3 regions of the Streptomyces sp. NPDC057253 genome follow, and region 2 is predicted to be linked to each of the others. Evidence: riboswitches for the same ligand, from Rfam matches in the RefSeq annotation. Region 2 holds a riboswitch; each other region holds the start of a gene.

Region 1 (10,090 bases), on a different contig from region 2:
ACATCCGCACCACCGTCGACCGCGATGAAGCCGTACCCCTTCTCCGCGTTGAACCACTTGACGGTGCCCTGAGCCATGCCTAACTCCCCTATTACTGGCCCTTGCACGGACCCGCACTTCGCGGATCCGGGTCAGACCTCACCCCCCACATGGTTGGGGGCGTGCGCCGGAACGCGTCGACCGCGGCTGAATGTATCTGTCCAACTGCCGTCTGCAACAGGTCAATCGGACGAGAATTCTGGACGGAAGGGGTCCGGAATGTAGTGAGAATTCGCCTGAATTCGGGGCAAGTCGGGCCCCATAAAGCACGCATAAGGCACATAAGACGCGCACACTTTGGCTACTTCTCATCGCACGTGGAGCGAGAACTCATATGCATGCGGCAAGGAGAAAGCCGCTGCTTCCCCAACTGTACCGCGCTCAACCATAGAGAATTGCCCCCTCCGCTTCTCTCACGGAGGGGGCAATCGGATGAACACTCGGTCATCACTATTACCGAAGGTAATGACCAGTCATACGGTCACCCGCCGGCGACCGCCGGGATGATCGAGACCCCGGCCCCGTCCGGCGTCGCCGTCTCCAGCCCCTGCTCGAAGCGCACGTCGTCGTCATTCACGTACACATTGACGAACCGCCGCAGCTTGCCCTGGTCGTCGAGAACCCGGGCGGCGATACCGGTGTGGTTCTTCTCCAGATCGGCGATGACCTCGGCCAGGGTCCCACCCTCGGCGGTCACCTCGGCCTGCCCGCCGGTGTAGGTGCGCAGGATGGTAGGGATACGGACGGAAACACTCATGTTCAGGACCTCCGGTCAGGTAGTCGCCCTGGGGGCGCGGGGCTGTATCGATATGCGGCTCCGCCGCGTGGGCGCGACCAGCCCCCACGGACCCGCCGCCGCACAGCGACCTGCTTATGCGAGACCAGCCTCGCGGAACGAATCAAGGTTGGGACGGATCGTGGCGGTAAGACCCGTACCCGCCACCGCGTCCAGCGTCTTCAGACCATCCCCGGTGTTCAGCACAACGGTCGTCAGCGAGGGATCCAGCAGACCGCTCTCGATCAGCTTCTTCGCCACCCCCACGGTCACCCCACCGGCGGTCTCCGCAAAGATCCCCTCCGTACGCGCAAGCAGCTTGATCGCCTCGACGACCTGCTCGTCGTTCACATCCTCCACCGCACCCCCCGTACGCCGGGCGATGTCCAGCACATACGGCCCGTCGGCCGGGTTCCCGATCGCCAGCGACTTGGCGATGGTGTTCGGCTTCTGCGGCCGTACGACGTCATGGCCCGCCTTGTACGCCACCGACACCGGCGAGCAGCCCTCCGCCTGCGCCCCGAAGATCTTGTACGGCTTGTCCTCGACGAGCCCGAGCTTGATCAGCTCCTGGAGCCCCTTGTCGATCTTCGTGAGCTGGGAGCCGGAGGCGATCGGCACGACCAGCTGGTCCGGGAGCTTCCAGCCCAGCTGCTCGCAGATCTCGTACGCCAGCGTCTTGGAGCCCTCGGCGTAGTACGGCCGCAGGTTGACGTTGACGAAGCCCCAGCCCTCGCCGGCCGGGTCGCCGATCAGCTCGGAGCAGAAGCGGTTCACGTCGTCGTAGTTGCCCTCGATGCCGACGAGCTCGCCGCCGTAGATCGCGGCCATGACGACCTTGCCCTGCTCCAGGTCGTGCGGGATGAACACGCACGAGCGGAAGCCGGCCCGGGCGGCGGCGGCACCGACCGCACCCGCGAGGTTGCCGGTCGAGGAACAGGAGAGAGTGGTGAAGCCGAACGCGCGCGCCGCCTCCAGGGCCTGCGCGACGACGCGGTCCTTGAAGGAGTGCGTCGGGTTGCCGGAGTCGTCCTTGATGTACAGGCCGCCGGTGACGCCGAGCTCGCGGGCGAGGTTGTCGGCCTTGACGAGCTGGGTCCAGCCGGGGTTGATGTTGGGCTTGTCCGCCACGTCCGCCGGCACGGGCAGCAGCGGGGCGTAGCGCCAGATGTTCGCGGGTCCCGCCTCGATCTGCTTGCGGAGCTCCTCGGTGTCGTAGGCCGAGAAGTCGTACGCGATCTCGAGCGGGCCGAAACACTCCTCGCAGGCGAAGACCGGGCCCAGCGGGACGCGGTGGCCGCACTCGCGGCAGCTCAGTGCCGCGGCGGGACCCAGGTCGACGGAGTTCGTGGTGCTTGCAACAGTCTGCGCAGCCATGGAGGCGAGGCCCTTTCTCCTCATCTTCCTCACGACGCGTTTCGCCGTGAGACGGATTTGGCACCTTCCCTAGCCGGGAGCCTCGCGAAATGATCAACGGTGATCTACGAGAACCGACTGGAGGGTTGCCGGGGCTTCATCGGGCCGTATCCCTCTGCCCCTCTGGATGAGCGGTATGAAGTTGTGTCGGCGGGCCTGCCAGGACATGCGATGGTCACCCGCGTTGTTCAAGACTGTAACCGACAACCAGGACAGTTGAGATAGGCCGTCCGAACCGCGAGACGGATCACACGGATCACACACGAAGGAGCCGCCTACGTGCTGGAAGAAGTCGAGCGCTGGCTGAGCACCCGCTCCTGGTCGGTGACCGATCGCCCGCTCCACCAGATCATGGCCGCCAAGCAGCGCACCGGGCAGACGGTCAGTGTCGTGCTGCCCGCGCTCAACGAGGAGGAGACGGTCGGTGACATCGTCTCCGTGATACGTCACGACCTCGTGAAGCAGGTGCCGCTGGTCGACGAGATCGTCGTCGTCGACTCGGGGTCCACGGACCGCACCTCCGAGGTCGCCGCCGCGGCCGGCGCCGTCGTGGTGCACCGCGACGAGATACTGCCCCGGCTGCCCGCCCTCCCCGGCAAGGGCGAGGTGCTGTGGCGCTCCCTGCTGGCCACCCGCGGGGACATCGTCTGTTTCATCGACGCCGACCTGAAGGAGTTCTCCTCGGACTTCGTCTCCGGCATCGTCGGCCCGCTGCTCACCGACCCCGAGGTCGACCTGGTCAAGGGCATGTACGACCGTCCCCTGGGCGGCGCCGCGGGTCAGGGCGGCCGGGTCACCGAGCTCATGGCGCGCCCGCTGCTGAACATGCACTGGCCGCAGCTGGCCGGTTTCGTCCAGCCGCTGGGCGGCGAGTACGCGGCCCGCCGCAGCCTCCTCGAACAGCTCCCCTTCCCGGTCGGGTACGGCGTCGAGCTGGGCATGCTGGTCGACGCGCTGCACCTGGTGGGCCTGGACGCCCTCGCCCAGGTCGACGTCGGCGTCCGCAAGCACCGTCACCAGGACGGCCAGGCACTGGGCCGGATGTCGGCGGCGATCTACCGCACGGCCCAGCTCAGGCTGGCCCGCGGCCACATGATCCGCCCGTCCCTGACCCAGTTCGAACGCGGCGAGGACGGCTTCGAGCCCCGCACGTACTCGGTGGACACGGAGGAACGCCCACCGATGACGGAAATCCCGGAGTACATGAAACGAAGGGCTGCGTAGACCTACCAGGGGCGCGGGGAACTGCGCGCCCAGCCCCCACCGACCCGCAGCCGACCACGCACCCACGGGAACGTTTGAGCGGTTGCACCCCGGGCTAGATGTCGAGTCATGGCTCCCTCGCACAACGCCAACGTACTGGTCGCATCCAACAGAGGCCCCGTCTCGTACGAGGTCCAGGAGAACGGCGAGCTCAACGCCAAGCGCGGCGGCGGCGGCCTGGTCTCCGGCCTGTCCGCGATCGGCCCCGACGCCGGCGCCCTGTGGGTCTGCTCGGCCCTGTCCGACGGCGACCGCGAAGCAGTCGCCCAGGGCGTCGGCGAGGACGGCGTGCGGATGCTCGCGATCCCGGCCGACGTGCACGCGGACGCGTACAACGGCATCGCCAACTCGGTCCTCTGGTTCGTCCACCACCTGCTCTACCAGACCCCGCTGGAGCCGGTCTTCGACGCGGAGTTCCGGCGCCGGTGGGCGTCGTACGAGACGTACAACCGCGCCTTCGCCGAGGCGCTGGCGCAGGAGGCGGCCGAGGGGGCGGCGGTCCTGGTGCAGGACTACCACCTGTGCCTGGTGCCGGGGATGCTCCGCGAGCTCCGCCCGGACCTGCGGATCAGCCACTTCTCGCACACGCCGTGGGCGCCGGTGGACTACTTCCGGATGCTCCCGGACGACATCGCGGCGCAGCTGCTGCGGGGCATGCTCGGCGCCGACCGGCTCGGTTTCCTCACCCGCCGGTGGGCGGACGCCTTCACGGCCTGCGCCACGGAGTTCGCGGGCGGGCTCGGGGACACGCAGGTCGGCGTGCACGGGCTGGGCGCCGACGCGGACTTCCTGCGCGAGCGTTCGCACGCGGCCGACGTCGAGGAACGGATCGTCGGTCTGCGCGAGGAGATCGGGGCCGGCCGGAAGACGATCGTGCGGGTGGACCGGACCGAGCTGTCGAAGAACATCGTGCGCGGGCTGCTGGCGTACCGGCGGCTGCTGGAGTCGCGGCCCGAGTGGCGGGAGCGGGTCGTGCACGTGGCGTTCGCGTATCCGTCCCGGCAGGATCTCGCGGTGTACCGGGACTACACGGCCGAGGTGCAGCGGGTGGCGGAGGAGATCAACTCCTCGTACGGCACGCCCGGCTGGACCCCGGTCGTGCTGCACGTCAAGGACGACTTCGCGCGCTCGCTCGCCGCGTACCGGCTGGCCGACGTGGCCCTGGTCAACCCGATCCGGGACGGCATGAACCTGGTCGCGAAGGAGGTGCCGGTGGTCTCCGACGAGGGGTGCGCGCTGGTGCTGTCGCGGGAGGCCGGGGCGTACGAGGAGCTGGGCGACGACGCGATCACGGTCAACCCCTACGACGTGGAGCAGACGGCGGCGGCCCTGCACGAGGCCCTGACCCTGCCGGCCCACGACCGCGCCGAACGCGCGAAGCGGCTGGCCGCGGCGGCCACGGCCCTCCCTCCGGCCCAGTGGTTCCTGGACCAGTTGAACGCGCTGAAGGCGCTGGACGCATGAGCCTGCCGACGCCCAGCACGCCCGCCGGCCGCGACGGTCTCCGGGCGCTCCTGTCGCACCCGCGGGGCGCGGTGATCGGGCTGGACTTCGACGGGACGCTCGCGCCGATCGTGGCGGACCCGGAGCGGGCGCGGGCGCATCCCGAGGCGGTGTCGGTGCTGGCCGCGCTGGCCCCGAAGGTGGCGTCCGTGGCGGTGATCACGGGCCGCCCGGCCGAGGTCGCGGTGCGCCACGGCGGCTTCGCGGGCGTCGCCGGTCTGGAGCATCTGACCGTCCTCGGCCACTACGGCGCGGAGCGCTGGGACGCGGCCACGGGTGAGATCACGGCACCGGAACCGCACCCGGGTGTGGCGGCGGTCCGCGCCGAGCTGCCGGCCCTCCTCGACGGCACCGGCGCCTGGATCGAGGAGAAGGGCGGCCGGGCGGTGGCCGTCCACACCCGCCGGGCCCCGGACCCGCAGGTCGCTTTCGACGCCCTCCGCACCCCCCTCACCGACCTGGCGCTCCGGCACGGCCTGATCGTCGAACCCGGCCGGCTGGTCCTGGAACTGCGTCCCCCGGGCATGGACAAGGGCGTGGCCCTGCTGGCCCACGTCCGCGAGCTGTCCGCCACCTCCGTCCTCTACGGCGGCGACGACCTCGGCGACCTCCCGGCCTTCTCCACGGTCGAGGACCTGCGCACCACCGGCACCCCCGGCCTCCTGGTGTGCAGCGGCAGCGACGAGGTCACAGAACTCCGCAAACGAGCCGACCTGGTGGTCGACGGCCCCGAAGGCGTGGTGAACCTCCTCCGCACGCTGGCGACCCGACTCGCCTGACCCGAGCGCGCGCCGAACCACCCACCCTCCACCACCGCGAGCCTCCCGGCCTCCCGGCCCACGACCGACCGTCACCGGACCGGCTCGGCCGACGGCAGGCTGCGGTCCGTCGGCCCAGCGGATGGGAACGCCTGGTCGGTCCGGCGCCTCCGGCCGACAGGCTGCGGGCCGCCCGGCCCAGCCGATGGGAACGCCTGGTCGGTCCGGCGCCTCCGGCCGACAGGCTGCGGGCCGCCCGGCCCAGCCGATGGGAGCGCCTGCTCGGGCCCGGCTCGCCGGCAGCGTCCCAACGCCCGATCGCCCACCGCACCAGCTCACCCCGGGCACGGGCTCGCCCAGGACACCGGTCCGCAGCCCTCGCCCAGGCCCACCGGCACCCGTCCCGCCGCCGGAGGCTACCGCTCGGAGCGGCGGGCCTCCCGCACTCTCCGTAGGCGGTTCACCGTCACCGGGTCGAAGGCCAGGGCGCGTTCGTCGTCCAGGAGGGCGTTGAGGAGCTGGTAGTAGCGGACCGGCGCCAGGCCCAGCTCCTCGCGTATCGCGCGCTCCTTCGCGCCGGGGCCGGAAAAGCCGCGGCGCTCCAGGGCGAGGACGTCCCGCTCCCTGCGGTCCAGCTCCGGTTGCTCCATGCCGAAAACCGTAACCCCCGCCACTGACAGCGCGACTACTCCGCGTTCTGGGCGGTGAGCTGGAGCTCCCGCAGCACGTTCTCGGGGCTCCCGCCGGAGCTCACCGCCGACCCGATCCGCTTCTTCACGGCCGCGCTGACCGACGCCCACGACGTCTTGCCCACCGGCGGCAGCTCGGAGGCGGGCAGCGCGTTGAGGAAGGGCTTCAGGTCGGCGTCACGGGAGGCCCGGCTCATCGCGGTGGACGCGGAGTTGGTCACCGGCAGCAGGTCGTACTCCCGCGAGAACGCGAGCACGTTCTTCTCGCTGTACACGAAGTCGAGGAAGTCCCCCACCTGCTCGGCGTGGCCGTTCTGCTTGAAGGCCATCATCCAGTCGGCGACGCCCATGGAGTTCCTGGTCGGCCCCTCGGCCCCCGGCATGGGCACCATCCCGAACTTCACCCCCTTCGCGGCGGCGATCTTCATCAGCGAGGGATGCCCGTTGAGCATGCCGACGTCCCCTGCGGCGAACGCCGAGAAGGCCGCGGCCCGGTTGAGGTTCTCCGGCGCGACGGGCCCGGTCAGCCCCTTGTCGACGAGGTCGTCCTTGAGCCAGGTCAGCGTCGCGACGTTCTCCTCGGAGTCGATGCCGTACGTCCCGACGGAGTCGATGTAGCCGCCGCCCCCGCTCAGCAGCCACTGCATGGTCTCGGCCTGCGCCTCCTCCGGGCCGAGCGGCAGCGCGTACGGGTACTTCACCCCGTCCGCCTTGAGCGCCTCGGCGTCGGTGGCCAGCTGCTTCCACGTCTTCGGCGGGGTGAGCCCGGCGTCGGCGAAGAGGGCCTTGTTGTAGAAGAGGAGCCGGGTGGACGCGGCGAACGGCATCCCGTACTGCATCCCGTTGATCCGCCCGGCGGCACCGAGCTGTGCGACGAAGTCGGCCTGTTCGCGGATGCCGATCAGGTCGTCGGCCTTGTAGAGCAGTCCCTTGTCCGCGTAGTCGGCGTACGCACCGATCTGCGCCATGTCGGGCGCCTTCCCGGCAGCCACGAGCTCCTTGACCTCGCGGTCGACGTCGGTCCACGAGTACACGCTGACGTCGATCTTCACGCCGGAGTGCTTCGCCTCGTACTCCTTGACGAGCTGGTCCCAGTACTTCCGGGAGCTGTTGGCCGCGCTGTCGCCGTAGTCGGCGGCGACCAGTCTCAGCGTCACCTCGTCCGATCCGCCGCCCAGCCCGCAGCCCCCCAGCACCGCCGTCATGCCCAGTGCGGACACCGCCGCGATCGTTCCCGTCCTTCGCCGCCGCACCGACAACCGCCCCATACTCACGTTCGAAACTTTCGAAAAGTCATACATATCTCAGACCTTAGGTCTACACCACGTAAGTGGACTAGACCTCTTGCGGGTACAAGGGCCACACTGTCCCCCGTGAGACATGTCATCGCCCTCGACGTGGGCGGCACCGGGATGAAGGCGGCCTTGGTCGGCGCGGGCGGCGAGCTGCTGCACCGGGCCCGCCGCGCGACCGGCCGCGAGCGCGGACCGGACGCGGTGGTCGACGGCATCCTCGACTTCGCCGCCGAGCTGCGCGCGTACGGCACCGAGCACCTCGGCGCCCCCGCGCTCGCCGCCGGCGTCGCCGTCCCCGGCATCGTCGACGAGGAGCACGGCGTCGCCGCCTACTCCGCCAACCTCGGCTGGCGGGACGTCCCGCTGCGGAGGCTGCTCACCGACCGCCTCGGCGGCGCCCCCGTCGCCCTCGGCCACGACGTGCGCACCGGCGGCCTGGCGGAGGGCCGCATCGGCGCGGGCCAGGGCGCCGACCGCTACCTCTTCGTCGCCCTCGGCACCGGCATCGCGGGCGCGATCGGCATCGCGGGCCGGGTGGAGGCGGGTGCGCACGGCTTCGCGGGCGAGATCGGCCACGTCGTCGTACGGCCCCGCGGCACCCCCTGCCCCTGCGGCCAGCGCGGCTGCCTGGAGCGGTACGCCTCCGCGGCCGCGGTCAGCGAGGCCTGGGCCGCGGTCACCGGGAACCCGGAGGCGGACGCGGCGGACTGCGCGCGGGCCGTGGACGCCGAGGACCCGAAGGCCCGGGAGATCTGGCAGCACGCCGTGGACACCCTGGCCGACGGCCTGATCACCGCCCTCACCCTCCTGGACCCCCGCACCCTGATCATCGGTGGCGGCCTGGCAGAGGCGGGGGAAACCTTGTTCACACCCTTGAGGGAAGCAGTGCGGCAGCGGATCACCTTCCAGAAACCCCCGACGATCGTCCCCGCGGCACTGGGCGACACGGCGGGCTGCCTGGGTGCCGGCCTCCTGGCCTGGGACCTCCTCGACAAGACGACCAGTTCGGAGGCAACTCGCTGATGGCAGCCCACCCAGGGGCGCGGGACAGCGCTGAATTTGCGGCTACCGCCGCGCGGGCGCGACCAGCCACAACGCACCCGCACCCCGCAACCGGCAAGACGCCCCTCGTCCTGTCCGGCGCCACGGTCGTCCTCCCCACAGGCCCGGTCAAGAACGGCCAGGTGGTCATCGAGGGCCCCCGCATCACCGCCACCGCCCCAGATAACGCCCACGTACTGGACGTCAAAGACCACTACCTAGTCCCCGGCTTCATCGACCTGCACAACCACGGCGGCGGCGGAGCCTCCTTCACCTCAGGCACCCCCGAGGAGATCCTCAAGGGCATCCACACCCACCGGATCCACGGCACCACCACCCTCGTCGCCTCCACCGTCACCGGCGACATGGACTTCCTCGCCCAACGAGCCGGCCTCCTCTCCGAACTCGCCGAACAGGGCGACATCGCCGGCATCCACTTCGAGGGCCCGTTCATCTCCCCCTGCCGCAAGGGCGCGCACTCCGAGGCACTTCTGCGCGACCCCGACCCCGCCGAGGTCCGCAAGCTGATCGACTCGGCGCGCGGACAGGCGAGGATGCTCACCCTCGCCACCGAACTCCCCGGCGGTGTCGACTCGGTACGCCTCCTCGCCGAGCACGGGGTCATCGCGGCGATCGGCCACACGGACGCGACCTACGAGCAGACGGTCGAGGCGATCGACGCGGGCGCGACCGTGGCCACCCATCTCTTCAACGCGATGCCGACCCTCGGCCACCGCACTCCCGGCCCGATCGCCGCCCTCCTGGAGGACGAGCGCATCACGGTCGAGCTCATCAACGACGGCACGCATCTGCACCCGGCCGCGCTGCAACTGGCGTTCCATCACGCGCGTTCGCAGCGGGTCGCGTTCATCACCGACGCCATGGACGCGGCGGGGTTCGGCGACGGCCGTTACATGCTCGGCCCCCTGGAGGTCGAGGTCAGCGAAGGCGTCGCCCGCCTCGCGGAGAGCGGTACGATCGCCGGCTCGACGCTGACCCTGGACCGCGCGTTCAAGCGGGCGGTGACCGTCGACGGGCTCCCCGTCGAGGACGTGGTCGCCGCGATCTCCGCCAACCCGGCCCGGCTGCTCGGGATGGCCGACCGGATCGGTTCCCTGGAGCCGGGCAAGGACGCCGACCTGGTCCTCCTCGACCATCAATTCGACCTCAAGGGAGTCATGCGCCGGGGTGAATGGGTGGTCGATCCCCAACTGGGGTGATCTGTCCCGCTGTTGGGGCCGGGAGCGTCCTGGGAGACTGAGCGGGCACGTTTTCCGTCTTCGGGGGAGGTCGGCCCGGGTGATCCTCACG
Region 2 (10,090 bases):
GATCTTGCGGAAGACCTCATAGCTCTCGGCGTTGCGGTCCCACTGGTCCTCGGGCGTGACCTGGAACAGGTCGCGCTGCGCGGCGCCGTTGCCCTTGCCGATGATCAGGTCCAGGCGCCCCTCGGACAGGTGGTCGAGGGTGGCGTAGTCCTCGTAGGCGCGGACCGGGTCCAGCAGGCTCAGCGTCGTGACGGCCGTGAACAGGCGGATCCTCTTCGTGAGGGCGGCCACATGGCTGAGGACGACGGTCGGTGAGGAGGAGATGAACGGCCGCTCGTGCCGCTCCCCCACACCGAAGCCGTCGAAGCCCAGTTCCTCCGCGAGCAACGCGTTGTCGAGCACCTCACGGAAGCGGTCGTGGGTCGACTTCTGCACCCCGGTGACGGGGTCCGGACGATGGACGATGAGGGTGATCGCGAGGAACTTCATGAGGCCGCCCGGTGTGCGGTGCGGGTGTCGTCGGGGTGGGCGAGGCCGAGGTGGTGGCGCAGGGTGGGGCCGTCGTAGTCGGTGCGGAAGACGCCCTGTTCCTGGAGGAGGGGGACGACCTTGTCGGCGAAGGCGTCCAGGCCGGTGGGGGTGATGTGGGGGACCAGGATGAAGCCGTCGCTGGCGTCGGCCTGGACGTAGTCGTTGATGGTGCGGGCGATGGTGGCGGGTGAGCCGATGAAGTTCTGCCGGTTGCCGGTGTTGATGACCAGGTCGCGGATGGACCACTTGTTGGCCTCGGCCAGCTCACGCCACTCGCGGGCGGTGGCCAGCGGGTCCCGGTACATCCGCACCTGGGCCCGGCCCTTGGAGATGTGGTTGTCGCTGACGTCCGGATCGATGTCGGGCAGCGGCCCTTCCGGGTCGTACGACGAGAGGTCCCGGTTCCACACGAACTCCAGGTGCTTGAGCGCGGTGGCGCCGCTGACCTGCTGGCGGCGCACGGTCCGGGCCAGTTCCTCGGCCTCGGCGTCGGTGTCGGCCAGCGCGAAGGACGCTGCGGGCAGAATCAGCAACTCCTGCGGGCGGCGCCCGTACTTGGCGAGACGGCCCTTGACGTCGGTGTAGAAGGCCTGGCCCTCGGTCAGGGTGGCGTAGCGGCTGAAGATGGCGTCGGCGGAGGAGGCGGCGAACTCGCGGCCCTCCTCGGAGTCACCGGCCTGGAAGATGACCGGGCGGCCCTGCGGGGAGCGCGGCACGTTGAACTGGCCGTGGATGTCGAAATGCTGCCCGGTGTGGACGAAGGAGCCCGCCTTCGCGTCCCGCAGGAACACCCCCGCAGCCTGGTCGGCAAGGATCTCCTGCCCCGTCCAGGAGTCGAAGAGTTCCTGGGTGGTGGCCAGGAACTCCCGGGCCCGGGAGTAGCGCTCGCTTTGCGGGAGGAAGCCGCCGCGGCGGAAGTTCTCGCCGGTGAAGGCGTCCCAGGAGGTGACCACGTTCCACGCCGAGCGGCCCCCGGACAGGTGATCCAGGCTGGCGAACTGGCGGGCCACCTCGTAGGGCTCGTTGAAGGTGGAGTTGATGGTGCCGGTCAGCCCGAGGTGCTCGGTGACGGCGGCCAGCGCGGCCAGGATCGTGAACGTGTCCGGGCGGCCCACCACGTCCAAGTCGTATATTTTTCCGCCCTGTTCGCGGAGCCTGAGTCCCTCGGCGAGGAAGAGGAAGTCGAACTTGGCGCGTTCGGCGGTGCGCGCGAAGTGCGCGAAGGAGTCGAACTCGATGTGACTGCCGGCCTCCGGGTCGCTCCACACGGTGGTGTTGTTGACGCCCGGGAAATGCGCGGCTAGGTGAATCTGCTTCAAGGGCTTGGACATGGTGGCGGGATCCCTCCGGCTCAGACGGACGCGGCGTAGCGGTTGGCGGGGCGGGCCAGACCCAGCAGGCCGCGCAGGGTGTCCGCCTCGTAGGCGGTACGGAAGAGGCCCCGGCGCTGGAGCTCGGGCACCAGCCCGCGCGTGATCGCCGGCAGGTCATGGCCCAAAACGGCGGGCCGCAGCCGGAAGCCGGTGAGCCCTGCCGCCTGGAACTCGGCGAGGAGGTCGGCGAGTTGGGCCACGGTGCCGGTGAAGATCCGGGCGTCACTGGTGTACGGCTCCCCCGCCAGCGCGTCCAGACGGTCCCGGCGGGCAGCCGCCTCGGCCGGGTCCTCGTCGAGGAAGACCACCAAGTCGCCGAAGACATGCAGGAGTTCGCTCTCACGTCCGGCAACCGACTGTTCTGCGCGGATCTCGGCCACGATCGCCCGCGCCTGGCTGGCATCGTGCGGGGTGATGTAGCCGACGTCGGCCTGCCGGGCGATCAGCCGATAGGGCACGCTCTGGTGGCCGAGGGCAGTGACCAGCGGCTGTCCCTGCGGCGGACGCGGCGTGATGGAGGGGCCCTTGACACTGAAATGTTGGCCCTCGAAGTCGATGTAGTGCAGCTTGTCCCGGTCGATGAACCGCCCGCTGGCCGCATCCCGGATCTCGGCGTCGTCTTCCCAGCTGTCCCACAGCCGGCGCACCACCTCCACCCAGTCCGCCGCCTCCTCGAACAAGTCGGTGATCAGCTCCTGGGCCGGGGGGCTGTCGTAGGCCTCGATCCGCGGGATGCTGCGCCGGCCGAAGTGCGCCGCCTCACCGGGCCGGGCACTGACCTGCACCCGCACCCCCGCACGCCCGGTGCTGACATAGTCCAGGGTGGCGATCGCCTTGGACAGGTGGAACGGCTCGGTGTGGGTGACCACCGCGGTCGGCACCAGGCCGATATGCCGGGTCAGCGGCGCGATCCGCGAGGCGATCAGCACCGCGTCGAGGCGGCCGCGGACCTGGTCGGTGCGCTCGTCCGCAGCGAACAGGTGCGAGGACTGCGGGCCCAGGCCGTCCTCGATGGTCACGAAGTCCAGCAGGCCGCGCTCGGCCTCGGCGACCAGATCGGCCCAGTAACCGGCGGTGAACAGCTCACCGGGCCGGGCCACCGGCTCACGCCAGGAAGCCGGGTGCCAGCCGGTGCCGTCCAAGGCGACAGCAAGATGCAAAGAAGAAGGGGACACGAGCAGGTGCCTTCCTGGAGATCCGTACGAGAAGGCCGGCCCGCAAGGGTGGGGGCGCGGCGGCGGGGGGCAGCAGACGGGTCAGGAACAACACAGCGCGGCGGACACGCGCTGGAGATCGATGTGCGGCCGGGAGTAGAGGTGGGCGGAGCGCAGTACACGTGTCACTCGACCCACCCCCAAGTCATCGCCTTCGACAAGGACAACGGCACGGCTATGCCGTTTCTTCCAGGACGGCGGCTTCGGTCCGCCGTACAAGGGAGAAGGTCGTACGGCGGCGCAGGGTGAAGCCGATCGACTCGTAGAGCCGGATGGCGTTGGTGTTGTCCGCCGCCGCGTGCAGGAACGGCGTGTCACCGCGCTCCCGGATCCCGGCGGCGACCGCGCGGACCAGCCGGGTGGCCAGACCCCGGCCGCGATACGCCGGGTCGGTGCAGACCGCGCTGATCTCGGTCCAGCCGGGCGGGCGCAGCCGCTCACCGGCGAGGGCGATCAGGCGTCCCCGGTCCCGGATGCCCAGATAGGTACCGAGGTCTATCGTCCGCTCGAGGAAGGGGCCGGGCTTGGTGCGGGCGATCAGGTCCAGGATCTCGGGCACGTCGTCGGGTCCGAGCCGTACCGCCTCGGGGGCGGGTTCGGCCCGCAGCGCGGTGTCCACGAGTTGGACGCCCTCTCCCTCGCCGACGATCTCCCACCCGTCCGGAGCCTCGGTGACTCCCCCCACCGCGGCGGTGCCGTTGGGGCCGACGAGAGCGGCGAGGTCGGCCCAGGCGCGCGGGTCGTCCCCGTCGGAGACGGCGTGGAAGGGAGCCACGTCCTGCTGATAGCGGGCGGCGTGGCCGACGCGTTCGGCGAAGTGGGCGTGCGGGCCGGTGAGCGCGGCCCAGGCGGGGTTGTCCAGGATGTGCGCGGAGTTGGTGTCGAGGGTGGTGACGGACATGGCGTTGCGGTCTCCGGGGTGCGGCTCGGTGGGTCCGGCCGGCGGGGACTCCGTCGCGGGGCGGCGGCGGAGTCCCCGGTGCGCGGTGGTCAGGAGTTGTCGAGCGGCAGCCCGGGCGGGTTGACCTCGGACTTGGCGACGGCCTCGTTGTTGAGGTTGTACGCCTTGAGCCACTCGGCGTACTGGCCGTTCTTGATCAGGTAGTTGATCGCGTCGGCCAGCGGCTTGGCGAGGCCGCTGTCCTTCTTCGCCGTGGCCGCGATCAGGCCCTGCAGGCTCGCGCCCGCGCCCGAGTAAGTGCCCGCGGTGCGGGTGGCGTTGGGCGTGTTGGCCACCTGACGGTTGTGGTAGGCGAAGCCGGGGTTGGGGCCGAAGGAGGCGTCGATCTTGCCGCTGTTGAGGGCGAGATAGGTGCTCGGGCTGTCCTGGAAGTACTTGACGGTGAGCTTCTTGCCCTCCTTGGCCAGCTTGTGCTTCCACTCCAGGAGGATCTTCTCCTGGTTGGTGCCGGAGCCCACGGCGATCGTCTTGCCGGCGAGGTTCTCGTAGTTGCCGTCGAAGTTCCAGGTGCTCTTCTTCGGCACGATGAAGGCGAGGTTGTCCTGCCGGTAGGAGGCGAACTCGTACTTCTTCTTGCGCTCCTCGGTGTCGGTGACGTTGGAGAAGGCCACTTCGACCTTGCCGCTGTCGATGCCGACGAAGAGGTTCTCCCACGTGGAGTTCTTCACCTCGGGCTTGAGCCCGAACACCGCGGCGACCAGGCGGCCGAGGTCGGGCTCGGAGCCGGTCAGGGTCTTCTGGTCGTCGCCGACGTACGCCAGCGGCGGGAACCCGGCGGGCAGGGCACCGATGCCGATCTCCAGCTTGCCGCTCTTCTTGAGGGCGGCGGGCAGTTCGGCGCTGATGGACTTGACCTCGGAGACCTTGACGGTGGTCTCCTTGGCGGCGCCGTTGGAGACCCGGCCGATGACGACCTCACCGGATCTGGCGCTGTCGGTGGTGGTGGCCGCGTCGCTGTTGCCACCGCAGGCGGCGAGCCCGGTGGCCAAGGAGGCGACGGCGGTCGCCGCGGTGATGCCGCGTATCAGGCTGCGTCGGGTGAACTGGGTGGGCATGGCCGTTCCTTGTCGCTGAAGGTGATGAGGGTGGCGTGGGGGGAGGTCTGTTGGTTGCGGCCGGTCGGAGGACCTGGGCGACCAGGGCCGGCACGACCGCGGTGACGAAACGGCGGACGGGTAACTCGTGTATTTGCCAAGGGGTTTGACAGGCCGTCAGTGGCCGACGCCTCGGCGAGTCACCGGGGGCGGGGAGGGCGACGGCACACCGCGGCGGTGTCCGTCAGAAAGTGGGGGAGATGCGGGGAGGTGTCAGCCCCGACAGCGGGCGCGGCCCGGCTCGGTACACAGTGCGCTGCTCACGCGGAGCAGATCGACGGCGCGATCGGCGACGAGCAGGTTGGCGTACGGTGCGCAGCCCTGCGAGCGGCACGTCGCCGTCCTGGGTGCTGCGTACATGGCGTCACCGTCACCGTTCCTGCCCTGAGGGCCTCGCGCTTACCGACACTTCATCGGTCGGGTCGTCACCTGGGGCACCCCACCGCGGCGGAGGGTTGCCGGTCAGCAAGCCAGGGCTTGTCGCTGACGCTCTTGACCGTTCTGAACGGTAATTAAGACAACAGTCCGAACTCTTGTCAACGCCGGTCCAGCAGGTGGAACGGTCGGCGGCCCGGTTCGACGCGGACGCTCGACGCCGGCAAGGGGCCGGCGTGGACGCTGCGAGCATCCCGGCTTGACCTTGACGTGCGCGTCAGGGGCTAACGTCTGCGCGCCCGCACCGGCGGGTCGCCCGCTCGGCCCGCCTCGCTTCTCCCGACCAGGAGCCCCCATGGCCACTCCCCTGCCGTCCGCCACCCGCGAGATCCGGCTCGTCACCGCTCCTGAGGGGCTGCCCGGCCCCGAGCACTTCGCCGTCGTCGCCCAGTCGCTGCCCATGCCCGGGCCCGGACAGGTCCTCGTCCGCAACCGGTACTTCCTCGTGTTTCCCGGGCTGCGCACCCTGATCGGAGGCGCACCCGAGGGAGTACCCCTGCCGCCGATCCACGCCGGTGGCGTGCTCTTCGGCCCCGCTGTGGGCGAGGTCGTCGGCGTGGGCCCGGGCAGCCCACTGCGGCCGGGGGACGCCGTCACCCACCTGCTCGGGTGGCGCGAGCACGCGCTGGTGGCCGCGGCCGACTGCACCCCGGTCGACGCCGCACTGCCGGATCCGGTCGCCCACCTGTCGTCGGGGTCGGCCGCCTACGGCGCGCTCACCAGGCTCACCGACGTCCGTCCCGGCGACACGGTCCTCGTCACGGGGGCGGCGGGCGCGGTGGGGACTCTGGCCGGTCCGATCGCCAGGCTGCTGGGGGCCCGCAAGGTCATCGGCAGTACCCGGTCCCCGGCCAAGGCCGAGCGGCTGCGCACCGAACTGGGCTACGACGCGGTGGTGGTGTCCGGCGGGCAATTCCCCACGTTCGCCGAGCAATTGGGCACCGCGGCGCCCGAAGGCATCGACGTCCTGGTGGACACCGTGGGCGGCGAGCAGCTGACGGCGGCGCTCACGGTGGCGCGTCGAGGCGCCCGCTTCGCGCTCGTGGGCGCGCTGTCCGGCCAGCTGTCACCGCACCAGGACGGTGACAGCGCTCCGGCGGAGATCGACACCTTCCGCGTCATCAACCAGGGGATCACGCTGAGCGGTTACAGCGGCGTCGACCATCCCGAGGTGACGCAGGAGTGGGTCAAACGGTTCGGCGGCTGGCTGCGCTCCGGTGAGATCTCCTTTCCGCACGTGCGGATCCCGGGCATCGAACAGGCCCCGCGGGCGTTGCAGGAACTGTTCGAGGGACGGCACTTCGGCACCGTGGTCGTGGAGTTGCCGGCCCGGTGACCCACACGAAGCGAGGTCGGGATGCGCATCGGAGACGCGGCGGCAGCGGCCGGGACCACCCCACGGGCCCTGAGGTTCTACGAGGAGCGCGGTCTGCTGCCGCCACCGCGGCGTACGGCGACCGGCCAACGCCGGTACGGGCCGGACGAGGTCGCCCGCGTCCGCGTCATCCGCGAGCTCCTCGGCCTCGGCCTCACCGTCGAGGACCTGCACGGCATCGCCGACCGGATCCACCTCCTGGCCGGGAACCCACAACTGCGTTGCGCGGACGCCGACTCGACCGCCCCCGGTGCCCGCGTGATCACACACCGGCTCGCCGCCATGGACACAGAAATCGACCGCCTGACCCGTCTGCGCACCCTCTTGGCTCAGCGGACGGGCCGGAACTGATCCTCCGCACGGGGCAGGCGCAGGCGGCGAGGGCGCGCCGGCTCACGCTGCGGGTGCCTCGCCGCTCGCCGCCGTTACCGTCGAACCGGAGCGGCGACGCGTCTCCGACCCCACCGCCCTGGGTAGGCGGGGCACACATCGGGGTGACGTCCGGGGCAGCAGTGCCGGTGGGGCCAGGAGGGCCGGTTTCCGACGGCCCTGATCACCTGACGCCGCGCCTCGCGCATGTCCTCGGCCTCGCGCGACCCCCTGCCGCACGGATCCCCCGCCGGCCACCGGCTCACGTCCGGACGGGCTCCGTCTCCGATGCCCGGAGGGTCACCGCGGCGCAAGGAGTCCGTGCGAGTTCTTCAGGACGTACCGTGCCACCTTCGTGCCGAGCGTGATCCCCGCCTCGTCGGCCGACCTCGTGTGGATGCCGGAGTAGACCCGGGCGTCGATGTTCTCGTCGGAGAGTTGCTTCCAGGTGGTGTACGTCCGGGTCACGCCCGGAGCTGTGGGGCTGGTCAGGGTGAAGGGGGCTGTGCGCGGGCCGGTGAGCGCCGACAGGACGGTCTGCGCGGCGCCCGCGTAGGTGTTGTGGCCGCTCGGGTAGTCCGGATGCGCCGGGGTGGTGTGCAGCGGCGTCCAGCCGGGATCGGGGTCGATGGTGCCGGTGCGGATCGCGGTCACGGGACGCCAGCGTTCGTACGCGTACTTGGTGTCGGAGGTCGCGATCTGCGTGTCCACCAGCGCCACATGGAACAGCGCGACCAGCCGTGCCTGCCCGGCGACACCCTGATGCGAGCGGGCGAACGCCACCCGCAGCGGCTCGGTGTAGAGGGTGAGGGAGGAGCCGAGCCAGAAGGTGGCGGTCTCGGTCTGGCGGGCGCTGCGCACCGCGCTGTCGACGGCACCGTAGGCCCGCACCTCCGCGAGGTCGGTGGCGTAGCGCTCGGAATCCAGGGCGGGCGGCGGGCCGAGCCGGAACTGGCTCTGTGTCCTCAGCAGGAACGGCTCGGCCAGACGGTTGCCGTACTGGGCCGCCGGCGCGTGGTCGGGTGGCGTCGGCTGCCACACACCCGGCGCCGCGGGCTTGACGGGATACGGCGCGTTGACGGAGGCGGGGTCGAGACCGTCACCCTGTCTCGACGCGAGGACGAGGTCCGCCTGCCGCTCGCCCGCCGCGATGCCCCGCTCCTCGGCCGGACCGTCGGGAATCGCGTCGCGGGTCTCCTTGGACGTCGCGTCGAGCTGTTCCGTGCGACTCGGGGCCAGCGCCACCAACGCACGATGTACGGCCCCGGCGAGCGCCGCCTCCTGATACACGCCGCGGTCGACACCGGCGGGGACGCTCCGGGTGGCCCGGGCGGCTGCGAGCCAACTGATGGCCCAGGTACGGCTGTTGGTGATCTGGGTCGATGCCCCGGCCTTCGCGATGGTCTCGGCTGTCGCGTCGTACCAGGTGAGAGCCGTGGACGTACGGCCGGCCGCCGAGGCCTGCGGAACCGCGAGGGACGCGGTCAGCAGTGCCGTCGCGCCCAGCACTACGAGGGCGGGCCGGGTTCTGGTCGAACGCATGAGTTCTCCTTGGGATTCGATGGGAACAGGGTGCTGATGCGAGGCTCCGCGGCACGGGTGGTCAGGTCGTCCTCCTGGAGCGCGGGGAGCGAGCCGGCGCGGTGCACCGACAGGCGGGACCGCGTGCCGGTGCGGCGCAGCAGGGACAGCAGCAGGGCCACGGCGAGCAGGCCTGCGCAGACGCAGGAGGCCAGTGCGTATCCGGTCCGGTGATGGCCGGCTCCGGGCGGGCCGGAAGCGGCGTGGAGGTACACCGCGGGGACGGCGCTGAGGCAGACGGCCGCCGCGATGCGCTGGGCCATCTGAAGGATCGCGCCGCCCACTCCCGCCGCCTCTGCCGGAGCATGCTGAAGTACCTGGGTCTGGTTGGGTGAGACGGTGAGCCCCCCGGCGACACCGGACACCAACTGGGTCGCCGCCAGAGCGACGGGCAGCGCCGCGGTCGGCACGGACAGCGCGACCGCCGCCCCCGCCAGGGCGGCACCGATGCCCAGGCTCAGGCCCACGGTCACCGTGCGCGCTCCGATCCGCCGCACGAGCCGCCAGGCGAGGGCCGAGGAGGCGCCCATCCCGACCGCACCGGGCAGGGTGACCGCCGCCGTGAGCAGTGCGGACAGGCCGAGCCCGTCCTGCAGGAAGACGGTGAGCACGAGGAAGGCGGCCAGTGAGGAGCCGAACTGGGCCATGGCGACGGCCGTGCCCAGCATGTACGGCTTCGACGAGGTCAGCGCGGGGTGCACCAGCGGCTGGCGTCCCCGTCGCACCCGCAGTCGCTGGTCAACGACGAACACGGCTGCCGCCGCACCCACCGCGGTGCCCCACAGGAGCGCCTCTCCCCCGCTGCCCGGGGTCCGGATGAAGGGCACCATCAGCGTCAGCGTGCAGCCGCAGAGCAGAGCGAGGCCGAGAACGTCCAGCCGGGAGTCGCGGGCGGTGCGCCGCGGTGGGGGCAGCCAGCGGGCCGCGAGGGCCAGGGTGAGCACCGCGCACGGAGCGCTCAGCAACAGAGAACCGCGCCAGCCCGCCTCGGGTCCGAGCCCGGCGACGAGCGCACCACCGAGAGGCGGTCCGAGGGCCGTGGCCACGCCGCCGGTGACCGCGTACAGGCCCAGCGCTCGGCCGCGGGCCACACCCTGGGAGACGTCCTGAATGGTGCCGATCACCTGCGAGTTGACGATCCCGGCCGCGGCTCCCTGCACCAGCCGGGCAGCGATCAGGGTTCCGGGCCCTCCTCCGGTCGCGGCCGTGACCCCGGC
Region 3 (10,090 bases), on a different contig from region 2:
GTTCCTCCTCTTCTACGTCGGCTGCGGTTACCTCGCCCTGCTGGGCTACGCGGCCGCCAACGCCGGCTCGGAGCAGTCCCTGGTCGGCGCGTCCGGGGCGATCTCCGCGGTCCTCGGAGCGTTCCTCTTCCTGTTCCCCGGGGCCCGGGTGACCAGTCTCCTGCCGTTCCTCTTCTTCCTGCCGCTGCGCTTTCCGGCCTGGGTCGTCCTGCCGTTCTGGGCGACCCTCCAGTGGCTGGCGGCGGGCCGGGCGAGCGACGGACCGGGGGTGGCCTATCTGGCCCACGTGGTGGGCTTCGGCCTGGGCCTGGTCTTCGCCTGGGTGCGCTTCGGCCCTACGACTAGAGTGAAGGCCGCCCCAGCTCCGGCCCCCGAGGGAGAGAACCAGCCGTGATCACCGCGATCGTCCTCATCAAGACCAGCGTGGACCGGATCCCCGAGATCGCGGAGCGGATCGCCGCGCTGGAGTCCGTGAGCGAGGTCTTCTCCGTGACGGGGACGTACGACCTGATCGCCATGGTCCGGGTCAAGCAGCACGAGGATCTGGCGGAGGTGATCCCGGGCAGCATCAGCAAGATCCCGGGCGTGGAGGCGACCGACACCCACGTGGCGTTCCGCACCTACTCCCAGCACGACCTGGAGGCCGCGTTCGCCATCGGTCTGGACAGCTGACCGAACCCGACGGCTAGGAGCCGAGCGCCAGCACCGTAATGCCGTCGGCGGTCGCCACGTAGACCCGGCCGTCCCGGACGACCGGTGCCTGGGTGCCGACGGACGCACCGCCCTGGACCCGTTTCCGCCAGACCCGTCTGCCCTTGCGGTCAAGGCCGTAGAGCGTCGACCCCCGGCGTACGTAGACGGTGTCGCCGAAGACCACCGGGTCGCTGTACTGGCTGCCGTCGTCGGTGAACAGGAAGGACCACGCCGTCGATCCGTCGGCGGGGTCGAGGGCGACCAGCTCGAAGTCGGACGCGGTGACGCCGAGCCCGGCGAAGGGCACGCAGGTGAAGTAGCGGCTGCCGTACACCTTGTCGTTTCCGGAGTTCCACAGCAGCTTGCCCGCGCGGCTGAGGCCGTGCAGCATCTGCTCGCCGCCGGAGCCGACCATCAGGGTGCCGCCGACCAGCGCGGGCCGCCCGGTGTCGGTGCCGGCCTTGGTGGCCCACAGCCGCCTGCCGGTCTTCGCGTCCAGGGCCTGCACCTGGTCCCCGAAGGTGCCGACGTAGACCACCCCGTCCGCGACCAGGGGCTCGCTGGTGGGTGCCGCGCCGGTCGGCGTGGACCAGCGCACGCTGCCGTCGGGGGCGTAGGCGCGCACCCCGCCCGCCTCCGAGCCGTCGCCGTAGGACACCAGGACCAGTCGTCCGAAGGCCACCGGGAACTGGCTGTTCGCGGCGAAGGCCTTCGTCCAGCGGATTTTGCCGCGCGGGCCGAGCGCGCACAGCTCGGAGGCGCCCTCCTTGTCGTCCTCCAGCAGGCAGTACACGCCGTCGGCGGTGGCGAGCGGGGACATGGCCTCGCCGCCCAGCGCGGTCCGCCACACCGTCCGGCCGTTCAGGTCCAGGGCGTGCATCGAGCCGTCCGCGCCGCCGACGTACACCCGGGTGCCGTCGGGCGAGACGGCGGCACAGGGTCCGCGCCGCCCGCCGAGCCCCTGCACGGCGTACGTCCATCCCACCTCGGCCGCGGCGGAGCCGCCCTGCACGGTCCGTCCGGCGCCCGCGGAGGAGGCGGAGGAGTCCGAGCCACTCCGCAGCAGCCACCAGCCCAGGCCCCCGGCGCCCACCGCCCCCGCGCCACCGGCCCAGGCCGCCAGGATCCGACGCCGCGAGGGCTCCGGCGCGGCGGCGGAGGTGGCCACGGGCACGTCGGTGACCGTCGTGGGCGCCACGTACTCCACCCCGCTGAGCCGCTCCCGCGCCCCGTCCTCCGGCACCCAGCGCTCGCCACCGCCGAGGGCCACGGTCGGCGTCCCCCTGGAGAACCACCCCTCCCGCAGGCCCTCCCGCAGCGAGCCGGCGGTGTGCCCCACGGCCGCGACCAGCTCGGCGGGCGTCGGCCGCGCCGCGGGATCGTCCCGCAGACAGGCCTCCACCAGCGGCAGCTGTTCCTCCGGTACGGCGGACAGGTCGACGTCCCCGGTCAGGATCCGCAGCAGGACGACCGAGTCCTGCCCCTCGCCGAAGGGTTCCTTGCCGCCCGAGGCGTACGCGAGCACCGCGCCCAGGGAGAAGACGTCGCTGGCCGGGACCACCTGGGCGCCGTTGCGGATCTGCTCGGGCGAGAGGTAGCCGACCGACCCGACGACCACCCCGGTCCGGGTCAGCGCGGTGCCTTCCAGCGCCCGGACGATCCCGAAGTCGATGACCCGGGGCCCGTCCGGCGCGAGCAGGATGTTGGAGGGCTTGAGGTCCCGGTGCACCAGGCCCTTGGCGTGGATCGCGGCGAGCGCCTCGGCGAGCGCGCCCGCCAGCAGCCGTACCGCGTCCGCGCCCAGCGGCCCCTGGTCGAGCACCGCGTCCCGCAGGTTGGGGCCCGCCACGAACTCGCTGGCCATCCACGGCCGGGCGGCCCCGGTGTCCGCGTCCACGACCCGCGCGGTGTAGGTGCCGGCTCCGCCGACGGTCTGCGCGGCCCGCACCTCGTGGCGGAAACGGGCGCGGAAGGTGCGGTCCTCGGCGTGCTCGGCGCGGACGACCTTCACGGCCAGCCGGGGCCCGCCGCGCGCCTCGGCGAGATACACCTCGCCCATCCCGCCGGACCCGAGTCTGCCCAGGACCTCGTACGGCCCGATGGTCCGCGGGTCCGTCTCGCGCAGCTCCTGCACCCCGTGCTCCCCCTGCCTCCGTACGGCTGCCGGGGTCGAGCGTATACGCGGGGTGGACGCCGGTACGTCAGACGGCCGGGACGCAGCGGCCGTCCTCCGTGCGGTACGACCACTTCGCACCGTCCGCGACCAGTTCCTTCACGGCCTTCACGAACCGCTCCACGTGCTCGTCCGGCGTGCCCGCGCCGAAGCTCACCCGGATCGCGTTCAGCGACTTCTCACCGGGCGCCGCCTCGGGGGCCCCGCACTCGCCCTGGGTCTGCGGGTCGCTGCCGAGGAGGGTGCGGACGAGGGGGTGGGCGCAGAAGAGGCCGTCGCGGACGCCGATGCCGTACTCGGCGGACAGGGCGGCGGCGAAGTGGGAGCTGTTCCAGCCCTCGACGACGAAGGAGATCACGCCGACGCGGGGGGCGTCGTCGCCGAACAGGGAGAGGACACGGACCTCGGGGACCTCGGCGAGGCCCTCGCGGACCTTCTCGATCAGGTGCTGCTCACGGGCGACCAGGGTGTCGAAGCCGGCCTCGGTGAGGGCCTTGCAGGCCGACGCGATGGAGTAGGCGCCGATGACGTTCGGGGAGCCGGCCTCGTGGCGGGCGGCGCTGTCGTGCCACTCCACGTCCACTCCCCCGTCCTCGCGCCGGGTGACCTTGCGGCTGGCGCCACCACCCGCGAGGTAGGGGTCGGCCGCCCTGAGCCAGTCGGCGCGGCCGGCGAGGACTCCGGAGCCGAAGGGGGCGTACAGCTTGTGGCCGGAGAAGGCGACCCAGTCGACGTCGAGGTCGCGGACGCTCACCGGGTGGTGCGGGGCGAGCTGGGCGGCGTCGAGGACGATCCGGGCGCCATGGGCGTGGGCGGCGGCGGCCAGCTCGCGGACCGGCCACAGCTCACCGGTGACGTTGGAGGCACCGGTGACGCAGACCAGGGCCGGGCCGTAGGGGTCCCGGGCGGCGAGGGCCTTCTCCAGGGTCTCGACGGCCTGGAGCGGGGTGCGCGGGGCGTCGAGGTAGCTGACCCGGGCGTCCTTCCAGGGCAGCAGGCTCGCGTGGTGCTCGGTCTCGAAGACGAAGACCTGGCAGTCGGCGGGGAGGGCGGCGGCGAGGAGGTTGAGCGAGTCGGTGGTCGACCGGGTGAAGATCAGCTGGTCGTCCGCACGGCAGTCGAGGAACTCGGTGACGGTCCTGCGGGCGTTCTCGAAGAGGTCGGTCGACAGCTGGGAGAGGTAGCCGGCCCCGCGGTGCACGCTGCCGTAGTAGGGCGCGTAGGCCGCCACGTCGTCCCAGACGCGCTGGAGGGCGGGGGCGCTGGCCGCGTAGTCGAGCGCCGCGTAGGTGACTTCGCCACCCGTGACGAGCGGGACGGTGACATCCCGGCCCAGAACGGGCAGCTGGGCACAAAGCGACTGGACGGAGGCAGCGGTGGAGACAGACATGGGGGACTCCCGTGAAAAGTGAAGGGTGAGAGGGGTGTGCGGAGGCGGGGCTCGGCGCCCTAGCGCATTCGCTTGCTCACGGAAGACTCCTCGAACGACCAGGATCCCTGGTTCGTGAGGGATCCGCGCTTGCCGCAGACCTCGCTGCCTACGGCCTGGTCTTCACCCGGGGCACCCCGCCACGGACGGAGGGTTGCCGGACAGTCGGCCGGGGCCTCATGACTGTCACTCATGACCTGGTCAAAAAACCTACGCGATGTGATCGTCGTCCCGCAACCCGTGTCCGGATCGCGGGACGACACCCCGCCGGCCGCTACGCGTTGCTCGCGGCCACCCAGCGCTCCAGCGTCCGCTTGGCCGACCCGGAGTCGATCGACTCCGCGGCCTTGTCCATCCCGGCCCGCAGCTGCTCGGCCAGCGTCCCGGTGCCCGGGTCCAGGGCCACCAGCGCGGCCGCCGAGTTCAGGAGTACGGCGTCCCGGACCGGGCCCGTCCCGCCGTCCAGGAGCTTCCTGGCGACCTCCGCGTTGTACGCCGGGTCACCACCGCGCAGGGCCTCGACCGGGACCAGCTCGATGCCGACGTCACGGGGGTCGAAGCTCTCCTCGGTGACCTTGCCGTCCCGGACGACCCAGACGTGGGAGGTCGAGGTGGTCGTCAGCTCGTCGAGGCCGTCGTCACCGCGGAAGACCAGCGAGGAGTTGCCGCGCTCGGCGAAGACGCCCGCGACGACCGGGGCCATGCGCGGGTCCGCGACCCCGACGGCCTGGGCGCGCACCCGGGCGGGGTTGGTCAGCGGGCCGAGGATGTTGAAGACCGTGCGGATGCCCAACTGGCCGCGTGCGGCGCCCGCGTGACGCAGCGCGGGATGGAACTTGATCGCGAAGCAGAAGGTGATCCCGGCCTCCTCGGCGACCTCGGCCACCCGCTTCGGCGTCAGCTCCAGATTGACGCCGAGCTTCTCCAGGACATCCGAGGCGCCGGACGCGGAGGAGGCGGCCCGGTTGCCGTGCTTGACGACCGTGGCGCCGGCTCCGGCCACGACGATCGCCGACATGGTGGAGATGTTGACGGTCTTGGCGCCGTCGCCGCCGGTGCCGACGATGTCGACCGTCCGCCCGGGGACCTCGATCACATTGGCGTGCGCGTACATCGTCCGCACCAGCCCGTTGATCTCCTCGACCGTCTCGCCCTTGGCCCGGAGCGCGACCACGAACCCGGCGATCTGCGCGTCGGTCGCCTCGCCCTGCATGATCCGGTCCATCGCCCACGCCGTGGCGTCGGCGCTCTGGTCCCGCCCGTACAGCAGGGCGTTCAACACCTCGGGCCAGGAACGGCCCGCCGCGATGTCGCCTCCAGCGGGGGTCACAGCGCTCATGGGGCCGCTCCAGATGTCGTAGAGAAGTCTGCTGCCACCCTATCCAGCCCACAGCACGTCGCAGGCCCCCGTCCGGTGTTCGGACGGGCCATCTCAGGGGCGCGGGGAACTGCGCAAAAAGCGCCCGCCCCCACCGAAGCCGCACCCGCACGGCAAAGGACCCCGTCCGGGATTCGGACGGGGTCCTTTCAACCGCGCTGTGGCGAGCGCAGCGACAAGCAGGGATCAGTGGTGGCCGTGGCCGCTGGTGATCTCCTTGTACTCCTCGACGGTCGGCTTGGCGATCTGGGACTCCTCGCCGTAGTACGCCTCGCTCAGCTTGGCGCGCAGCTTCTCGGTGCCCTTGACCTTGCGCTCGACGCCGTTCTCGTCGACCGTGGCGCCGATCGCGGCCGGCTTGTACTGCTCGTGTGCCGTGAGCGTGTGCAGCTGCTCCTGGCTGAGCGGCTCGTGCACCTCGATGAACTCACCGTGCGGCAGGCGCTTGATGATGCCGGACTCGCGCCCGTGCAGCACCTTGTCCTTGTCACGGCGCTGGAGGCCGAGGCAGATCCGCTTGGTGACGATGAACGCGAGGACCGGGGCGACGAAGAACGCGACCCGCACGAACCAGGTGATGGCGTTGATCGACAGGTGGAAGTGGGTGGCCCAGAGGTCGTTTCCACCACCGACCAGCAGCACGAAGTACCAGGTGATCCAGGCGACACCGAAGGCCGTACGCGTCGGGGCGTTGCGCGGGCGGTCCAGGATGTGGTGCTCGCGCTTGTCGCCGGTGACCCAGGACTCGATGAACGGGTAGACCGCGATCGCGACCAGGACCAGCGGGAAGATCATCAGCGGGATGAACACACCCAGGACGAGCGTGTGACCCCAGAAGTTGATCTCCCAGCCCGGCATGACACGGATCAGGCCCTCGGAGAAGCCCATGTACCAGTCCGGCTGGGCGCCCGTGGACACCTGGTCCGGACGGTAGGGGCCCATCGACCAGATCGGGTTGATCGAGGCGATCGCCGCGATGGCCGCGATGACACCGAAGACCAGGAAGAAGAAGCCTCCGGCCTTGGCCATGTAGACCGGCAGCAGCGGCATGCCGACCACGTTGTTGTTCGTCTTGCCGGGGCCCGCGAACTGCGTGTGCTTGTGGTAGAAGACCAGGATCAGGTGGCCGACGACCAGACCGAGCATGATGCCCGGCAGCAGCAGGACGTGGATCGAGTAGAAGCGGGCCACGAAGTCGCCGCCCGGGAACTCCCCGCCGAACAGGAAGAACGACAGGTACGTGCCGACGATCGGCACGGACAGGACCGCGCCCTCCATGAAGCGGACACCGGTGCCGGAGAGCAGGTCGTCCGGGAGCGAGTAACCGGTGAAGCCGGTGAACATGCCGAGGACGAACAGCAGGAAGCCGAACAGCCAGTTGACCTCACGCGGCTTGCGGAACGCGCCCGTGAAGAACACCCGCATCATGTGCACGAACATGCCGGCGAGGAAGATCAGCGCCGCCCAGTGGTGGATCTGCCGGATCAGCAGACCACCGCGCACATCGAAGGAGATGTGCATGGTCGAGTTGAACGCCTCGGACATCAGCTGTCCCTGCAGCGGGACGTAGCTGCCGTGGTACTCCACCTCGTTCATCGACGGGTGGAAGAACAGCGTCAGGTACACACCCGTGAGGATGATGATGATGAAGCTGTAGAGGCAGACCTCACCCAACATGAACGACCAGTGGTCGGGGAAGATCTTGCGCATGTTGGCCTTGGCCAGGGAGTAGATCCCCAGCCGGCCGTCGGCCCAGTCGGCGACACGCTCGCCGGCCGGTGCCTTCCCGCGAGAGCGGGCTTCGGTGGACTCTGTAGTGCTCATCCGCGCTCCCAGAATGCAGGACCGACGGGCTCCTCGAAGTCGCCGAGCGCTTCAAGGTAGCCCTCGTCGTTCACGCCGATGCGCAGCTGCGGCAGGGCGTGACCGGCGGGGCCGAAGATCACCCGGGCACCGTCGGAGAGGTCGAAGGTGGACTGGTGGCAGGGGCAGAGCACGTGGTGCGTCTGCTGCTCGTACAGGGAGATCGGGCAACCGACGTGGGTGCAGATCTTCGAGTACGCGACGATTCCCTCGTGCGACCACTCGAGCTCGCGCTTGTCCTTGATGTTGTCGGGCTGGAGCCGGACGATCATCAGGGCGGCCTTGGCGATCTCGGTCTGGAACTCCTCGGAGTGCTCCTCCAAGCCCTCGGGCTTGGCGAAGGTGAGGGAGCCGACCGCGACGTCCGAGGGACGCAGCGGCTGGTCGGTGTTCATGTTGACCAGCAGCTTGCCCTTGGACCACATGGTGTGGCGGAGCTTGGTGCCGGGCAGCGGACCGAGGTCGCGCAGCAGCATGACACCGGAGAGCGGGAACAGGGCCAGCGCGCCGAACATCGTGTTGCGGATCAGCTTGCGGCGGCCGAGCGCCGACTCCTTGGCGCCCTGCTTGAAGTCGGCCATGACCTTGGCCTTGACCTCGGGGGGCGCCTCGATCGGGTGACGCTCGTCGGCGATCTCCTCGTCGGACATCAGGGTGCGGGCCCAGTGGACCGCACCCGCGCCGATCGCGAAGAGGGCGAGACCGAGGGTCAGGCCCAGCGCGAAGTTCAGCGCGTTGATGTGCCCGATCGGGAAGACGAAGATCGACTTGTCGTGGGGGATGCCCACGTACGAGGCGATGAACCCGATCGTCGACAGCATCGAGACCGTGAACAGCATGGCCACCGTGCGCTCGGACCGCTTGGCGGCCCGCTCGTCGATGTCCTGCACCCGGTGCTCGTGGGGCGGCAGACCGGGGTCGGCGAACGGGTTCTGCTCGTCCGCGACGCCTACCGCGCCGTGCGCGTCCTGCTCTGCGGGCAGGTTCTCTTCTGGAATGTCTTGGCTACTCATGACTTCTTGGCCTTTGCGGTCCGAGCGGCGACCCAGACGGCGACCGCGATCAGCGCGCCGAGGCCGAAGATCCAGGCGAACAGGCCCTCGGAGACCGGGCCGAGACCGCCCAGCTCAAGGCCGCCGGGGCTCACGGTGTCGTCGCCGTTGACCGCGTTCAGGTACGCGATGATGTCCTTCTTGTTCTGCTCCGACAGCGTGGTGTCGGGGAACGACGGCATGTTCTGCGGGCCGGTCTGCATGGCCTCGTAGATGTGCTTCGGGTCGACACCCTCGAGGCTGGGCGCGAACTTGCCGTGCGTCAGCGCGCCACCCTTGCCGGTGAAGTTGTGGCACTGCGTGCAGTTGTCGCGGAACAGCTCACCGCCCTTGGCGATGTCGGCACCGTCGGGGCCGTACTGCGCCTCGGTCGGGATGGTCGGACCCGCGCCCAGCGAGGAGATGTACGCGGCCAGCTGGTCGATCTCGGCCTGCGTGTAGATGACCTTCTTGCGCGGAACCTGCGCGCCCGGCTGCTGGGCCGGCATACGGCCGGTGCCGACCTGGAAGTCGACGGCCGCGGCGCCCACGCCCACCAGGCTCGGTCCGTCGGAGGATCCCTGACCGCCGGTGCCGTGGCAGCTGGCGCAGCCTACGGCGAAGAGCTTCTTGCCCTCGTCGATGGCCAGGGACTGGGCGGTTTCATCTGCCTGCGCCTTGCTCGCGGGCGCGAACACGGCGTACAGCCCCCCGGTGCATGCCAGCGCGAGGAGTAGGACGACGAGCGCCGCCAGCGGGTGGCGTCGTCGTGCGGAGAGCTTTTTCACGGATTACCCCGGTGTCAGGATCTTCTGCGTCGATGCTTGCGATGTCGGGAGCGGGCCCGGCTACTTGATCATGTAGATCGTGGCGAAGAGGCCGATCCAGACGACGTCGACGAAGTGCCAGTAGTAGGACACGACGATCGCGGCGGTCGCCTGCTCGTGGGTGAACCTCTTGGCCGCGTAGGTACGCCCGAGAACGAACAGGAACGCGATCAGGCCGCCCGTCACGTGCATACCGTGGAAGCCGGTGGTCAGGTAGAACACCGAGCCGTACGGGTCGGAGGACAGGGACAGCCCGTCCTTCTTCACCAGCTCCGTGTACTCGTAGATCTGACCGCCGATGAAGATCGCGCCCATGATGAACGTGACGATGAACCAGCCCCGGAGCTTCTTCACGTCACCGCGCTCGGCGGCGAAGACGCCGAGCTGGCAGGTGAGCGAGGAGAGCACCAGGATCGTGGTGTTCGTCGCCGAGAACGGGAAGTTCAGGCTGTGCGCCATTTCCTTCCAGTGATCGGGTCCCGTCACCGATCGCAGGGTGAAGTACATCGCGAAGAGGGCCGCGAAGAACATCAGCTCGGAACTCAGCCAGATGATGGTTCCGACGCTGGTGAGGTTCGGTCGGTTGACCGACGGGTGCGCGTGCCCGGTGTCTACTGTCGTTGCTGTCGCCACGACCGACATTATGTCGGTCGCTTATCCCGCCCTCACTCCGGGGGGTGCCGTTCGGAGTGTCTT

The links. A riboswitch is a leader RNA that binds a small molecule or an ion and turns the genes downstream of it on or off. The one in region 2 is predicted to bind S-adenosylmethionine.
Region 1: another riboswitch for S-adenosylmethionine. It lies ahead of thrC (threonine synthase); the one in region 2 lies ahead of ACFULQ_RS17875 (transporter substrate-binding domain-containing protein).
Region 3: another riboswitch for S-adenosylmethionine. It lies ahead of ACFULQ_RS42290 (aminotransferase class V-fold PLP-dependent enzyme); the one in region 2 lies ahead of ACFULQ_RS17875 (transporter substrate-binding domain-containing protein).

What each region holds. Positions count from the first base shown of each region.
Region 1 covers NZ_JBHUXV010000167.1:4,053-14,142, forward strand. Annotated here, with positions in the region: gene ACFULQ_RS44450 (cold-shock protein) at 1-77, opposite strand, end outside; gene ACFULQ_RS44455 (MoaD/ThiS family protein) at 521-796, opposite strand; gene thrC (threonine synthase) at 911-2,191, opposite strand; SAM riboswitch class I at 2,209-2,364, opposite strand; gene ACFULQ_RS44465 (glucosyl-3-phosphoglycerate synthase) at 2,510-3,454, shown strand; gene ACFULQ_RS44470 (trehalose-6-phosphate synthase) at 3,563-4,957, shown strand; gene otsB (trehalose-phosphatase) at 4,954-5,775, shown strand; gene ACFULQ_RS44480 (DUF3263 domain-containing protein) at 6,171-6,404, opposite strand; gene ACFULQ_RS44485 (ABC transporter substrate-binding protein) at 6,440-7,711, opposite strand; gene ACFULQ_RS44490 (ROK family protein) at 7,817-8,761, shown strand; gene nagA (N-acetylglucosamine-6-phosphate deacetylase) at 8,761-9,999, shown strand; gene ACFULQ_RS44500 (1-phosphofructokinase family hexose kinase) at 10,079-10,090, shown strand, end outside.
Region 2 covers NZ_JBHUXV010000028.1:52,472-62,561, reverse strand. Annotated here, with positions in the region: gene ACFULQ_RS17900 (LLM class flavin-dependent oxidoreductase) at 1-429, opposite strand, end outside; gene ACFULQ_RS17895 (NtaA/DmoA family FMN-dependent monooxygenase) at 426-1,802, opposite strand; gene ACFULQ_RS17890 (LLM class flavin-dependent oxidoreductase) at 1,823-3,019, opposite strand; gene ACFULQ_RS17885 (putative leader peptide) at 3,101-3,187, opposite strand; gene ACFULQ_RS17880 (GNAT family N-acetyltransferase) at 3,234-3,959, opposite strand; gene ACFULQ_RS17875 (transporter substrate-binding domain-containing protein) at 4,049-5,074, opposite strand; SAM riboswitch class IV at 5,504-5,611, opposite strand; gene ACFULQ_RS17870 (MDR family NADP-dependent oxidoreductase) at 5,844-6,884, shown strand; gene ACFULQ_RS17865 (MerR family transcriptional regulator) at 6,906-7,274, shown strand; gene ACFULQ_RS17860 (vanadium-dependent haloperoxidase) at 7,593-8,834, opposite strand; gene ACFULQ_RS17855 (MFS transporter) at 8,801-10,090, opposite strand, start outside.
Region 3 covers NZ_JBHUXV010000141.1:10,195-20,284, reverse strand. Annotated here, with positions in the region: gene ACFULQ_RS42305 (rhomboid family intramembrane serine protease) at 1-394, shown strand, start outside; gene ACFULQ_RS42300 (Lrp/AsnC family transcriptional regulator) at 391-672, shown strand; gene ACFULQ_RS42295 (PQQ-binding-like beta-propeller repeat protein) at 686-2,827, opposite strand; gene ACFULQ_RS42290 (aminotransferase class V-fold PLP-dependent enzyme) at 2,895-4,256, opposite strand; SAM riboswitch class IV at 4,377-4,493, opposite strand; gene trpD (anthranilate phosphoribosyltransferase) at 4,570-5,634, opposite strand; gene ACFULQ_RS42280 (cytochrome bc complex cytochrome b subunit) at 5,860-7,497, opposite strand; gene ACFULQ_RS42275 (Rieske 2Fe-2S domain-containing protein) at 7,494-8,549, opposite strand; gene ACFULQ_RS42270 (c-type cytochrome) at 8,546-9,355, opposite strand; gene ACFULQ_RS42265 (heme-copper oxidase subunit III) at 9,416-10,036, opposite strand.